DNA from 3 places in the Plantibacter flavus genome. Region 2 is predicted to be linked to each of the others. Evidence: predicted binding sites of a transcription regulator. Region 2 holds the regulator's gene; each other region holds the start of a gene.

Region 1 (4,802 bases), 690 kb from region 2:
CGCGCGGCTCCGCGAGGTGGCCGCCGAACGCACCACCTCGGCCGGGATCGAACTCCGCATCCCGCCGTTGCAGCTCTGCACCGACAACGGTGCGATGATCGCCGCGCTCGCCGCGCAGCTCATCTCCGCCGGGCACGAGCCGTCCTCGCTCGACTTCGGCGCCGACTCGACCCTGCCGGTCACCGAGATCCAGGTGTACTGACCGCTCGACCAGCCGTCTCCCGGCCGTCGACCGGGTGCGCGGACGTCGGCGCATAGGATGGGCCGGTACCCGGTCACGGATCGAAGGAGCGGCGATGGATCAGCACGAGCACCCCGACGGACGACCTCAGCACCAGGACGGTGCAGTGGACGGGCAGTCGCGCCCGCCGCAGGCCGAGCAGCCCATCGGGCAGCCGCAGCAGCAGTGGGGGCAGCAGCCTCCTCACCAGCCGCAGGCCCAGCAGCCCTGGTCGCCGTACCAGCCGCCGCAGCCCTCCCAGCAGGCTGTCGCGCCGCAGGGCCAGCAGCAGCCGTACGCGCCCCAGCAGCCGTACCAGCCCCAGGGCCAGCAGCAGCCCTACCAACCTCAGCAGCCGTACCAGCCCCAGGGCCAGGCCTCCCCTCCACCGGCGGGTTGGCAGGGCGATCACGCGACCTATCTCCAGACGGTGCCGACGGCGGTCTACCAGGCACCGAGCCAGGGCGGCTACGCCGCGTACCAGCAGTCGCAGACGCAGAGCCCTGCTGCGTCGACCGGGACCTCACGGAGCACCTGGTCGCTCATCACCGGTCTCGTCGGGCTCGTCGTGTCGGTCTTCGTCGGTTGGGGCTTCCCCCTGTCGATCGCGGCCATCGTCCTCGGATTCGGAGCCAGGCGTCGCGAGCCGCAGGGCCGAGGCCGCGCCCTCACCGGCCTCGTGACCGGGTTCGTCGGCCTCGCCTGCTCCGTCGGCTGGCTCGCCTACAGCGTCGTCGTGATCATCGGGTACGTCTCGACCTGATCCTCCTCGGGGCGCTGCGGCCCGGCGGACACCGTCGGGTCAGGCGGCAGCGGCCGGTGTCACCCGTTCGACGAGCAGCGCACTGTGTTTGCCCGCGATCCTCGTGAGGATGATCGTGGCCGAGCCGTCGCCCTTGAGCGCCATGCGCTTCCGGAACGCCGCGGGGTCGACGTCGACGCCGCGCTTCTTGATCTCGAGGACGCCGATCCCGCGATCCCGCATCGTGCGCTTAAGGATCTTCTCGTCCATCGGTAGCCGCTCGAGCACCCGGAAGGTCGTGGCGAACGGCGAGGTCGTCGCCGTGTCGGAGGTCAGGTAGGCGATGCCCTGGCCGAGCATGCCGGCCTCCAAGCGGACGGCGAGGTCGCCGATGAGTCGGGCCCGGATCACCGACCCGTCGGGTTCGTGCACGTAGTCGCCGAGTTCCCGCACGGGGGCGTCGTCGGCGTCGGCCTCGGCGTGCAACTCGTGGTGGACGCCGTCCGCGAGGAGGAGCGCGGACCGTCGGACGTCCGGACGGGCCAGCGGGCCGAACCAGAGCGCCATCTCGACGAGCTGTCCGTCGACCGACACCCACTGCGCCTCGGCGTCGTCGGGGATGAGTGAGCGGTCGAATCCGGGCCCGAGCTTGACGCCTGTGGGGAGGCTGGTCGCCGCACCGAAGACCAGGTCGAGGGACGGGGTGTAGTCGGCGGCACTGGACAACCGCGCGGTGTCGGCGTGTCCTGCGGTGCGCCGCGCGGGATCGAACCAGACCGCGTCGAAGTCGTCGAGCGAGACGTCCTCGGCGGCGGCGTTCCGCACGGTCGCCGTGGGGAACGGGGCGAGGTTGTAGCTGGCGATGGCCGCGGTGACCTCGTCGATGTCGACCGCCGTGACCTCCAGGTCGAGCGAGGCCATGGCCATCGAGTCGGCGCCGATGCCGCTGCCGAGGTCGGCGATGCGTGTGAGGCCGGCCCGGGCGAAACGCCCGGCGTGCAATGCGGCGACGGGAAGGCGCGTGGCCTGTTCGAGGCCTGCCTCGGTGAACAGCATGCGGCCGGCGAACGGACCGAACTTGCCGACGGCCTTCTGCCTGAGCCGCGACTGCGTGAGGACCGCCGCGACCAGCTCGGGGGAGTTGCCCTCCTTGCGCAGGCGCCCGACCAGGCGGACGGCCTCGTCCTTCGTCGGGTAGGGCGGCAGGGAGTCGAGGAGCCTGAGGCCGTCGGCCGTGAGGAGTTCGACGAGTTCAGAACGGTCCATGGTCAGCGGGCCTCGGGCGGAGCTGGATGCATCCGGCAACGGTAGCAGCCGCTGATTGGCACTCGCATTGCATGAGTGCCAGAAGATGCCTACACTGGAATCAGCACTCTCGCAGTGTGAGTGCTAACCACGTCTTCGTTTCAAGAAAGAGGTCAACCGTGTCGGTCTCCATCAAGCCGCTCGAGGATCGCATCGTCATCAAGCAGGTCGAGGCAGAGCAGACCACCGCTTCCGGTCTGGTCATCCCCGACACCGCCAAGGAGAAGCCCCAGGAGGGCGAGGTCGTGGCGGTCGGACCCGGTCGCATCGACGACAACGGCAACCGCGTCCCGCTCGACGTCGCCGTCGGCGACAAGGTGATCTACTCCAAGTACGGTGGCACCGAGGTCAAGTACGCCGGTGAGGACTACCTCGTCCTGTCCGCGCGCGACGTCCTCGCAGTCGTCGTCCGCTAGTCACCAGCGCACGGATCCGGCGGCTCAAGCCGCTCAACAGCCCGAATGGCATTCGCCGTTCGGGCTGTGTCCGTTTTCGGAGGGTGTCGCGGGGAGTCGCGGGTCTAGCCTGGACCAGTGCAGAACCCCAGCGATCCAGCCGACGTCGACATCCACCCCGTCACCGTCGACGGGGGAGGGGATCGACGTGCGAGTGTGGCCGTGCCCCAGCAGGGGAGCCGGTCCGGACTGCTCTCGGCGGTCGCCGCCTACTGCCTCTGGGGAGCGCTCCCGCTCTACTTCATCGCCCTCGCACCGGCCGGCGCCTTCGAGGTCGTGGCGTGGCGGATCCTCTTCTCCCTCGTCTTCTGCGCCGTCCTCATCCTGGCGACCCGTTCCTGGCGTCGACTGTTCGGCATCCTCCGCCAGCGCCGCATCGTCCTGACGATGGGCCTCGCCGGAGCGCTCATCTACGTCAACTGGCAGACCTACGTCTACGGCGCGCTCAACGGCCAGGTGGTCGAAGCGTCGCTCGGGTACTTCATCAACCCGATCGTGACCGTCTTCCTCGGCGTCTTCTTCCTCCGTGAGCGGCTGCGTCCGGCCCAGTGGGCCGCGGTGGTCGTGAGCGTGATCGCGGTCCTCGTCCTCGCGATCGGACACGGCAGCGTCCCCTGGATCGCCCTCATCCTGGCTTTCTCATTCGGCCTCTACGGCTACATCAAGAAACTGGTGGGCGGTTCGGTCGACGCCGTGTCCGGCTTGACGCTCGAGACCGTGTGGCTGATGCCGGTCGCGATCGCCCAGCTCATCGCTGTCGGCGTGACCGGTGGGCTGACCATCGGCACCGCAGGCGTCGGGCACGCCCTGCTGCTCGTCGGTGCCGGCGTCATCACGGCCGTCCCGCTCCTGCTGTTCGCGGCAGCGGCGCGCCGCCTCCCGCTCACCTGGATGGGTTTCATCCAGTACTTCGCACCGATCATCCAGTTCGTCGTCGGTGTCGCGGTCCTGCACGAGGCGATGCCGCCGGAGCGCTGGTTGGGCTTCGGCCTCGTGTGGCTGGCGCTCGCGATCCTCACCGTCGACATGCTCGTCGCCTCCACCCGTGGTCGTCGGGCCGTCGGGGCCGAACGACGGCGCTCGACGAGCATCTGAACAGCGGATTCCAGCGCTGATCGCGCGACCACTGCAGGAAATGCGCGAAACAGCCCCTCCTGAGGTAACGATTTGGTCGTGTTACACGCTTGTAACGTCAACGACATTGTCCAGCGCACGTGCAGCGGATAACTTGACTCAACGGCAGCCCCTGGAGCTGCCACTCTTCTGACAAGCAAGGAGTACCATGAGCGTCTTTTCGAAGGCCACGGCCGCTCGCTCCCGCCCACGTTCCATCGTTCTCGGTGGTATCGCACTGATCGGAGCCAGCGCGCTGGTCCTGAGCGGTTGCGCCTCGAGTGGTAGCGGCGACAGCGGCAGCAGCAGCAAGCCTGCTGGCGACCTGACCCTGAAGCTCGGCACGGCGTTGCCGCAGACCGGTAACCTCGCGTTCCTCGGCCCGCCCGAGGAGGCCGGTGTCGGTCTCGCGGTCAAGGAGGTCAACGACGCTGACCTCGGCATCAAGATCGACCTGACGCTCGGCGACTCGGGTGACTCCGACAACAAGGCGTACGCGACCGAGGTCCCCCGTCTGCTCTCCGAGGGCGTCACCGCCATCATCGGTGCAGCGTCCTCGGGTGTGTCGAAGCTCTTCATCGACGAAGTCACCGGCGCAGGCGTCATCCAGTTCTCCCCGGCGAACACCTCCGCGGACTTCACCACGTGGGACGACAACGGTCTCTACTGGCGGACGGCGCCGTCCGACGTGCTGCAGGGCGAGGTCCTCGGGAACCTGATCGCGGAGGACGGCAACGCCACCCTCGGCATCATCTACCTGAACGACTCGTACGGCACCGGCCTCGCGAAGTTCACCAAGGAGGCGTTCGAGAGCGCAGGCGGTGAAGTGGTCGCCGAGCAGTCGTACAACACCGGTGACACCTCGTTCGACGCACAGATCAGCGCGGTCAAGGCGGAGAACCCCGACGCGATCGCGATCATCGCGTTCGAGGAGACCAAGACGATCGTCCCCGGTCTCGCCGGCTTC
Region 2 (4,802 bases):
GATGCCGCCCTCCGGACCGACGACGAGGACGAGCTCCTCGGCGAGCAGTGCCGACGGGTCGAGCTCCGAGAGCGCGAGTGCCGCGCTGGGTTCGAGGACGAGGACCGTCCGGCCGGCGACGATCGCCGCGAGTCCACGGGTGTCGACGACCTCGGCCACCTCGGGTACCCGGGCGCGGATCGACTGCTTCGACGCCTCGCGCACGATGAGCTGCCAGCGCGCACGGCCCTTGACCGCTTTGTCGCCCTGCCACCTGGAGATGCTGCGCTCGGCACCCCACGGGACGATGCGGTCGACACCCAGCTCGGTCGCCGCCTGGATGGCGAGTTCGTCGCGATCGCCCTTGGCCAGCGCCTGCACGAGGACGAGCCCGGGACGGTTCTCCGGATGCACCACGACCGATTCGACGCGGATCTCCAACTCGCCCGGCTCGCTGCGCACGACCGGTCCGGTCGCGATCAGGCCACGACCGTTGCCGATCGACGTCGTCTCGCCGACCCGCAGCCGACTCACGGCGACGGCGTGCTTCGCCTCGGGCCCACGGAGGGTCACCGAGTCGCCGACACCGGTCGATTCGAGGTCCTCGCGGAGGTACAGCGAACTCATCTCAACCGACGCCGTGGAAGCGGTCGCGGATCTTCGCGAACAGGCCCTGCTGGAACTGCGCGAGCGCCGGAGCACCCTGGCGTCGTCCCGAGGCGAAGCTCTTGATCAGCTCGCGTTCGCGGTGGTCGAGCTTCGTCGGGGTGACGACCTGGACGCCGATCTTGAGGTCACCCCGGCTGTTCCCGCGGAGGCGCGTGACCCCGCGGTCCTTGACCGTGATGACCTCCGAGCTCTGAACGCCCGGTCGCAGCTCGACCTCGACGTCGCCGTCGAGCGCGTGGACGGTGACCTGGCGGCCGAGGATGGCGTCGGTCATCGGGACTTCGAGCGTGCACAACAGGTCGTCGCCGTCGCGGCTGAAGACGTCGTGGTGCTTGACCTTCATCTCGAGGTAGAGGTCGCCGTTCGGGCCGCCTGCCGGGCCGACCTCGCCGCTCCCCGGCATCTGCAGACGCAGACCGGTGTCGACACCGGCCGGGATGTCGACCGAGACGGTGCGGCGGGCACGGAGCCGGCCCTGACCCTGGCAGGTGACGCACGGGGTCGCGATGATCGTGCCGTAGCCGCGGCAGGTGCCGCAGGGCGCCGAGGTCATGACGTTGCCGAGCAGCGAGCGGACGGCCCGCTGGATGGAGCCGGTGCCGTGACAGATGTCGCAGGTCACCGGTGAGGTGCCGGGCTGGCAGCAGGAGCCGTTGCAGGTGCTGCAGAGCACGGCGGTGTCGACCTCGAGGTCGCGGTGGGTGCCGAAGATGACCTCGTCGAGGTCGAGTTCGACGCGCAACAGGGCGTCCTCGCCGCGTGCGCGGCGGGACTTGGGTCCGCGCTGCTGGCCACCCCCGCCGAAGAAGGTGTCGAAGATGTCGCCGAAGCCGCCGAACCCGGCGTCACCTCCGCCGAACCCACCCGCCTGCGGACCGAGGTCGTACTGCTGGCGCTGCTTGGGGTCGCTCAGCACGTCGTAGGCGTGGGTGACCTCTTTGAACCGCTCTGAGGCGTCGGAACCCGGGTTCACGTCGGGGTGCAGTTCGCGAGCGAGGCGGCGGTACGCCTTCTTGATCTCTTCGGGCGTCGCCTCCTTGGCGACACCGAGTGCTGCGTAGTGGTCGGGGTAGTCAGCCACTGAGGGCCTTTCGTTCGAGGTGCGGAAGGTGTTGGAGGACGCGACGAGGATGCGTCACTCGGCGTCGAGGATGCGCGAGAGGTACCTGGCGACGGCGCGGACCGCAGCCATGTTGCTCGCGTAGTCCATTCTCGTGGGGCCGAGGACGCCGAGCCGGGCGATTTCGCCACCAGAGGAACGGTAGTTCCCGGCGAGGACGCTCGTGGTCTCGAGGCCGAACGACGCGTTCTCGCGCCCGATGCTGGCGACCACGCCGTCGCGCTCGGACTCCATCTCACCGAAGAGCCGGAGCAGCACGACCTGCTGCTCGATGGCGTCCAGGACCGGATAGATGCTGCCGGGGAAGTCGTCTTCGGTGCGGGCGAGGTTGGCGGCGCCGGCCATGACGAGGCGGTCCTGGCGCTGCGCCGAGAGCTGTTCGCGCACCGCGTCGACGATGCGGACGGCCGCCGCGCGGTCGAGATCGGCGATGTCGGCGGGGACGTCGCCGATCGCGTCGTGGGCGTCGAGGAGTGGACGGCCCGCGACCGCCTCGTTGCACAGCGAGCGGAGACGCGAGATGAGGTCATCGTCGACCGGGCTCTCCGTCTCGATGAGCCGCTGCTCGACGCGGCCGTTGTCGAGGATGATGACCGCGAGCACACGGTTCGGGGTGACGCTCACCAACTCGAGGTGCCGGACGCGCGCCCGGGAGAACATCGGGTACTGGACGAGCGCGACCTGGTTCGTCAGCTGTGAGAGCAGCCGCACCGTGCGGTGCAGGACCTCGTCGAGGTCGCCGGACGCACCGAGGAAGGTCTCGATCGCCGTCCGTTGGGCGTTGTTCAGCGGGCGGCGGTCGGCCAGGTGGTCGACGAACATCCGGTAGCCCTTGTCGGTCGGCACCCGGCCGGAGGAGGTATGGGGGGCGGCGATGAGCTCTTCGTCCTCGAGCTGCGCCATGTCGTTGCGGATGGTGGCTGCGGAGACCCCGAAGGAGTGGCGGTCGACGATCGTCTTGGACCCGACGGGCTCTCGCGAGGCGACGTAGTCCTGCACGATGACGCGGAGCACTTCGAGACCGCGATCCGACACCATCTCGATCTCCTCCCGTCATCCACCTCGGAGCGCCGACCATCAGCACTCGAAGACCCTGACTGCCAATCATATCGTGGCCTCCGCGCAGCCGTCCCTTGCGCGGCCCCGTGCCGCGGGAATACCGTTGGCCGCAGGCGTGGGTCCCTGATGAGCGACACCTGGTGCGATACGCTCAGCTGGACCAATTGAATATCACTCTCCGTGAAAGGTGCGAAGATGTCCGATCCGAACGCTCAGCCGCCCGTCGACCCAGCGAAGGGCGGGTCGGTTCCGCCTGCAGGAGATGGCGCGACGCCCCCTCCCGCAGCTCCGCAGCAGCCGCCCGCAGGCGCCTACCCGCCCCCGCCCGCCGGTGGCTACGCGCCGCCGCCGCCCGCTGCCGGCTCCTACCCGCCGCCGCCCGCAGGCGCCCCGCAGTACCAGCAGCCGTACGCCGCCGCTCAGCCCATGAGCCCGTCGGACGAGAAGCTCTGGTCGACGCTCATCCACATCGGCGGGATCTTCTTCGGATTCATCCCCCCGCTGATCGGCTACCTGGTCCTCAAGGACCGCGGCCCGTTCATCAAGGCGCACACGCTCACCGCGCTGAACTTCCAGCTGACGATGCTGATCGCGCTCGTGGTCGGCTCGATCCTGACGATCGTCGTCGTGGGTCTGTTCATCATCATCGCCGTCTACGTCGTCGTGATCGTGTTCAGCATCATCGCCGCGATCAAGGCGAACAAGGGTGAGCTGTACAGCTACCCGCTCACGATCCAGTTCATCAAGGCCTGATCCGTCGAGTACGAGCACAGCCCCGTCCGGTCCGCCGGGCGGGGCTGTTCTGCGCCTCGGGCAGGGTCAGTCGCCGACCAGACGCCGGACGACCGCGTCGGCGAGGAGCCGTCCGCGGCGCGTGAGCTCCAGCCGTCCGAGCAGGGCCTGCCGTGCGTCGACCAGTTCCTCGGCGATGAGCCCGGCGACCGCCGTACGAGCCTCGGGGGCGAGCGTCCGGATGGGGATGCCGTCCCGCGTGCGGGTGAGCAGCAGGATGCGTTCGAGTTCCCGCGTCTCGTCGTCCAGGGTCTCCCGCCCGGCGGCCGGCGACTCCCCCGCCGCGATCCGCTGGGCGTACGCCGCCGGGTGCTTGACGTTCCACCAGCGCACCCCGCCGACGTGACTGTGCGAGCCCGGGCCGACACCCCACCAGTCCTCGCCGGTCCAGTAGGAGAGGTTGTGCCGGGAGCGGTGCGTGTCGTCCGTCGCCCAGTTGCTGACCTCGTACCAGCCGTACCCGGCTTCGGTGAGGAGATCGTCGGCGAGCTCGTACATGTCGGCCTGCAGGTCCTCGTCGGGGGTCCCCACCACGCCCGAGCGGATCTGGCGCGCGAGTTTCGTCCCGGGTTCGACGATGAGCGAATAGGCCGACACGTGGTCCGGTGCGCAGGCGATCGCCGTCTCGAGTGAGACGCGCCAGTCGGCCAGGGTCTCCCCCGGCGTCCCGTAGATGAGGTCCAGGCTGACGCCGAGGCCGGCTTCGCGAGCCCACTGCACGACGAGCGGCACCCGAGCCGGATCGTGCGTGCGCTCGAGGGTGGCGAGCACGCTCGGCACCGCGGACTGCATCCCGAAGGACACCCGGGTGAATCCGGCTTCGGCGAGCGTGCGGAGGTAGGCGGCGTCGACGGAGTCGGGGTTCGCCTCGGTCGTCACTTCGGCGCCGGGCGCGAGGTCGAAGTTGTCCGTCACGCCACGGAGCATCCGGACGAGGTCGTCAGCAGGCAGGAGGGTCGGCGTGCCGCCACCGAAGAACACGGTCGAGACCGGTCGGTCGGGGACGGTCGATGACGCCAGGACGGACTTGCCGAAGCGGAGTTCCGCGACCGCCTCGTCGGCGTAGTCCGATTGCTTCGCGCCGCGGAGCTCGGTCGCCGTGTAGGTGTTGAAGTCGCAGTAGCCGCATCGGACCCGGCAGAACGGGACGTGCAGGTAGACCCCGAAGTTGCGCTCGTGGGCA
Region 3 (4,802 bases), 530 kb from region 2:
GCCGGTGCGCCAGAACACGCCCCAACCGGCGTCGTCGAGCAGGAGGCTGACCATGTGGGCCACTCCTGCCGCGACCGCCTCCTGCTCCCAGGCGGGCACCTTCGACTTCTTCACACTCACGACGACCGCGAGCAGCAGGGGCGCGCGGAGCGGCTTCGTCGAGGGCTTCGAGTCGCCTTCCGCCTTCGCGAGCGCCCGACCGAGCTTCACCCGGTCGTCGCCCCGGAGGGTGATGACCCGCCACGGACGCAGGGCGCTGTGGTCTGCCACTCGACCGGCCGCCCCGAGGACCTCGAGGAGTTCCGCGTCACTCGGAGCGATGTCGGTGACCTTCGACCACGAACGGCGCCCGGCGACGGCGGCCAGGACCGGGCGCTCGATCGGTTCGGTCACTCCGTCGGCTCGGCGGTGTCGGCCGCGGCGAAGTTGAGCGCGATCGAGTTCATGCAGTAGCGGTCACCGGTGGGCGTCCCGAAGCCGTCGTCGAACACATGACCGAGGTGCGAGCCGCAGTTGGCGCAGCGGACCTCGGTGCGCACCATCCCGAGGGAACGGTCTTCGATGAGTTGCACCGCCTCGGGGTTCACGGACTCGTAGAAGCTCGGCCATCCGCAGCCGGAATCGAACTTGGTACCGCTCTTGAAGAGCTCCGCGTTGCAGGCGGCACAGGTGTAGAGGCCCGCGCGTGACTCGTCGAGGAGCTCACCGGTCCAGGCCCGTTCGGTCGCCGCTCCGCGGAGGACCTGATACTGCTCGGGCGTGAGTTCCTCGCGCCACTGCTCATCGGTCTTCGACACGTCGTACGTCATGCTGCTCCATTCGTCTCGGTCATCCTACGTGCGGGGCCGCCTCGTGCATGCAGCTCCCGACGTATTCCATAACACTGCACCGAGCCTGATCCTTCCCGGTGAACGTCGGCCCTCGCCGGGGTGGATGCGGCCCGGCGGCCATCGGCTGAATAGACTTGGAGGACGGCGGACCGGAGCACGACTCCACGGTCGCCGCATCGGCACCGATCGGCAGGAGACGAGCATGCAGTCAGCGTCGCGTACGCCTGCCGATGACGAGGCGTCGACGCCGACGGGCGGCCTCGAGCCGCGCGAGCTCGAGATCCTCGAGTTCGAGTCCCATTGGGTGCAGCACGTCGGGGCCAAGGAGGCCGCCATCCGCGACCGCTTCGCCCTGTCCCCGGCCCGGTACTATCAACTGCTCGGCGCGCTCATCGACTCGCCGTCCGCCCTCGCCCACGACCCCATGCTGATCAAGCGGCTGCAGCGCACCCGCGACGCCCGACTCTCGGCGCGAGGAGCCTCGGCTCCCCGCACCGACGGCTGAGCAGCTCCCGGAGACCACACCATGGCTGAATCCTTCCCGCCCGACCGCTTCGACGAGGTCCCCGACCTCAAGCGCGTCGGCGCACACCGTGCCCCTGCTCCCAAGGGACGCGGCTGGATCGCCTTCCTCGTCGCCGTCGTCGCAACGCTCGTCCTTGTTGGGATCGGCACCTTCGCCCTGTTCGGACTGAACGACCGCATCGACTTCTTCGGCGGCTCGCAGAGCCCGAGCGCCACGCCCACGCCGACCCCCACCCCGACCGAGGCGGCCCCCGTCGTCGACCCCGCGGCCAGCATCCTCGTCCTGAACGGCACACCCACTGCCGGCCTCGCCGCATCGGCGGCGGCGGCGATCTCGGCCGCCGGCTTCACGCAGCAGATCCCGACGAGCGACGCCAGCACCGAGGACGTCACGGCGAGCGGCGTCTACTACCAGGATCCGTCGCAGGAGGGCGTCGCTCGCGCCATCGCGAACGCACTCGGCGGTATCCCGATCCAGATCACGGACACGTACGCGATCCCCGTCGAGGAAGGCGAGGCACCGGTCCTCCGCATCGTCGTCGTGGTCGGCGCGGACTACCAGCCGGCCGCCTGAGCGCGGCTGGAGCAGGTCGATCGGTCAGGTCGCCGGCTCGCCGTGTTTCCGGAGTGTTTCCTCCATGTTGAGTTGTCGTATCACTCCGCCCCGTTTGCCGATTTCGGGGTGAATCCGCGCGGTGCCCCGGATTAGTATCTGGAATTGGCCGCTCATCCCGTCCCGTCTCGACTCGCCCCCGGGTCCGCTTCGGCGCAGGGTGGCCGCCGGGATCCCGATCCCGGATGGCAGGTCCGGGTCCGGCAACAGTCGGGCGCCGAGAGCACGCAGCAATGGGAGTATGAAATGGCGAACGGAACCGTCAAGTGGTTCAACGCTGAGAAGGGCTTCGGCTTCATCACGGTCGACGGCGGCGGACAGGATGTCTTCGTCCACTACTCGGCGATCGACATGAGCGGCTACAAGTCCTTGGAAGAGGGCCAGGCGGTCGTCTTCGAGGTCGGCACGGGAGCAAAGGGGCCCCAGGCCGAAGGTGTGCGCCTGGCGTAGCCGCTGATCAGGCACGCGATTCCTGCGACGCCGTCCACTCCGGTGGGCGGCGTCGTTCGTCGTTCCGGGGCGGTTCCCGGGAGTTCGCTCAGGGCTCCGGTGCTCACTTGCACTCCCACCCCCTGAGTGCCAGAATCGACTTAGCACTCGTACTCATTGAGTGCTAACAACGTTCATGACGTCCGGGAGGGACGAAAAACACACATGGCTAAGATCATTGCTTTCGACGAGGAGGCCCGTCGCGGCCTCGAGCGTGGACTGAACATTCTTGCTGACACGGTCAAGGTCACCCTTGGGCCGCGCGGTCGCAACGTTGTCCTCGAGAAGAAGTGGGGCGCCCCCACGATCACCAACGACGGCGTGTCCATCGCCAAGGAGATCGAACTCGACGACCCGTACGAGAAGATCGGCGCGGAGCTCGTCAAGGAGGTCGCCAAGAAGACCGACGACGTCGCCGGCGACGGCACCACCACGGCGACCGTGCTGGCACAGGCGCTCGTTCGCGAGGGCCTCCGCAACGTCGCCGCAGGCGCCGACCCCATCAGCCTCAAGCGCGGCATCGAGAAGGCCGTCGAGGCCGTCACGGTCGAGCTCATCGCCAACGCCAAGGAGGTGGAGACCAAGGAGGAGATCGCTGCGACCGCTTCCATCTCCGCCGGCGACACCACCATCGGCGAGATCATCGCCGAGGCGATCGACAAGGTCGGCAAGGAGGGCGTCGTCACCGTCGAGGAGTCGAACACCTTCGGCACCGAGCTCGAGCTCACCGAGGGCATGCGCTTCGACAAGGGCTACCTGTCGCAGTACTTCGTGACCGACCCCGACCGCCAGGAAGCGGTGTTCGAGGACCCCTACATCCTCATCGCCAACCAGAAGATCTCCGCGATCAAGGACCTCCTGCCGATCGTCGACCAGGTCATCCAGTCGGGCAAGCAGCTCCTCATCATCGCTGAGGACGTCGACGGCGAAGCTCTCGCGACGCTCGTCGTCAACAAGATCCGTGGCATCTTCAAGTCCGTCGCCGTCAAGGCTCCGGGTTTCGGCGACCGCCGCAAGGCTCAGCTGCAGGACATCGCCATCCTCACCGGTGGCCAGGTCATCTCCGAGGAGGTCGGCCTCAAGCTCGAGACCGTCACCCTCGACCTGCTCGGCCGTGCGCGCAAGGTCGTCATCACCAAGGATGAGACCACCATCGTCGAGGGTGCCGGCGACGCCGACGCCATCGCCGGTCGTGTCTCGCAGATCCGCAAGGAGATCGACAACACCGACAGCGACTACGACCGCGAGAAGCTCCAGGAGCGTCTTGCCAAGCTCGCGGGCGGTGTGGCGGTCATCAAGGCCGGTGCAGCGACCGAGGTCGAGCTCAAGGAGCGCAAGCACCGCATCGAGGACGCCGTTCGCAACGCGAAGGCCGCCGTCGAAGAGGGCATCGTCGCCGGTGGTGGCGTCGCCCTGATCCAGGCCGGCAAGACCGCGTTCGAGAAGCTCGAGCTCGTCGGTGACGAGGCGACCGGTGCGAACATCGTCAAGGTCGCCATCGACGCTCCGCTCAAGCAGATCGCGCTCAACGCAGGCCTCGAGCCCGGCGTCGTCGCCGACAAGGTCCGCAACCTGCCCGTCGGACACGGCCTCAACGCCGCGACCGGTGAGTACGTCGACATGCTCGCTGCCGGCATCAACGACCCGGTGAAGGTCACGCGCTCCGCGCTGCTCAACGCAGCGTCGATCGCCGGCCTGTTCCTCACCACCGAGGCCGTCGTCGCCGACAAGCCGGAGAAGAACCCGGCTCCGGCCGGCGACCCGACCGGTGGCATGGACTTCTAAGTCCGACAGCAACACCTGCGCAGGGCGTCTCCTTCGGGAGGCGCCCTGCGTCGTTTCGTCATCCCGCATCGGGGAGGACCCTCGACCTGTGCGCTCGTCGCGCATGGATCGAACAGTCGTTGTAGAGACGTGATCGGAATGGCATATCTCCCGAGGTGACGGTTCCTATGATCGAGCTATGAGACGTATCGGGGGAGCGGCGATCGCCGCCGTAGTGATTCTGGGGCTGAGCGCGTGTACGCCGGCCGAACCGACCCCGACGGAGACGTCCACACCGGTGTCCTCTGCGACACCGAGCACCGCCCCCGGACCCACGACCCCGGTCAGTTCGTACGGGCTCGGGTGCAAGGACCTCGTGCCAGCCGACATCGTCAGCTCGGCGCTCGCTCCCTCCGTCGTGCTCGAGCCTCCCTTCACGGATGACGTCATCGCCACACCGATCAATACGGCGCCCGTGGCACTCGGAGGACTGCAGTGCAGTTGGGGGAACGGGGAGCCCCGTGATCGGCTTCAGGGAGGCTCTCCGCTCGGGACCGAGCGCTGGGCGGAGGTGCTGGTGC

Evidence for each region. Region 2 encodes HrcA, which represses chaperone genes, less so after heat shock. Its sites were predicted from a motif close to TTNGCACTCGNNNNNNNCGAGTGCNAA; they were not measured.
Region 1: the regulator HrcA is predicted to act here: its motif matches at 2,284-2,310, upstream of groES (co-chaperone GroES).
Region 3: the regulator HrcA is predicted to act here: its motif matches at 2,559-2,585, upstream of groL (chaperonin GroEL).

Annotation. Positions count from the first base shown of each region.
Region 1 is NZ_CP019402.1:1,190,173-1,194,974, forward strand. Features, by position in the region: gene tsaD (tRNA (adenosine(37)-N6)-threonylcarbamoyltransferase complex transferase subunit TsaD) at 1-202, shown strand, start outside; gene BWO91_RS19610 (DUF4190 domain-containing protein) at 297-983, shown strand; gene BWO91_RS05585 (class I SAM-dependent methyltransferase) at 1,023-2,228, opposite strand; gene groES (co-chaperone GroES) at 2,387-2,683, shown strand; gene rarD (EamA family transporter RarD) at 2,879-3,817, shown strand; gene BWO91_RS05600 (ABC transporter substrate-binding protein) at 4,005-4,802, shown strand, end outside.
Region 2 is NZ_CP019402.1:1,876,198-1,880,999, reverse strand. Features, by position in the region: gene BWO91_RS08860 (16S rRNA (uracil(1498)-N(3))-methyltransferase) at 1-606, opposite strand, end outside; gene dnaJ (molecular chaperone DnaJ) at 608-1,729, opposite strand; gene hrcA (heat-inducible transcriptional repressor HrcA) at 1,784-2,806, opposite strand; gene BWO91_RS20220 (DUF4870 domain-containing protein) at 3,023-3,580, shown strand; gene hemW (radical SAM family heme chaperone HemW) at 3,647-4,802, opposite strand, start outside.
Region 3 is NZ_CP019402.1:1,344,516-1,349,317, forward strand. Features, by position in the region: gene BWO91_RS06345 (nitroreductase family protein) at 1-393, opposite strand, end outside; gene msrB (peptide-methionine (R)-S-oxide reductase MsrB) at 390-809, opposite strand; gene BWO91_RS06355 (DUF3263 domain-containing protein) at 1,033-1,335, shown strand; gene BWO91_RS06360 (LytR C-terminal domain-containing protein) at 1,357-1,929, shown strand; gene BWO91_RS06365 (cold-shock protein) at 2,215-2,418, shown strand; gene groL (chaperonin GroEL) at 2,623-4,242, shown strand; gene BWO91_RS06375 (hypothetical protein) at 4,598-4,802, shown strand, end outside.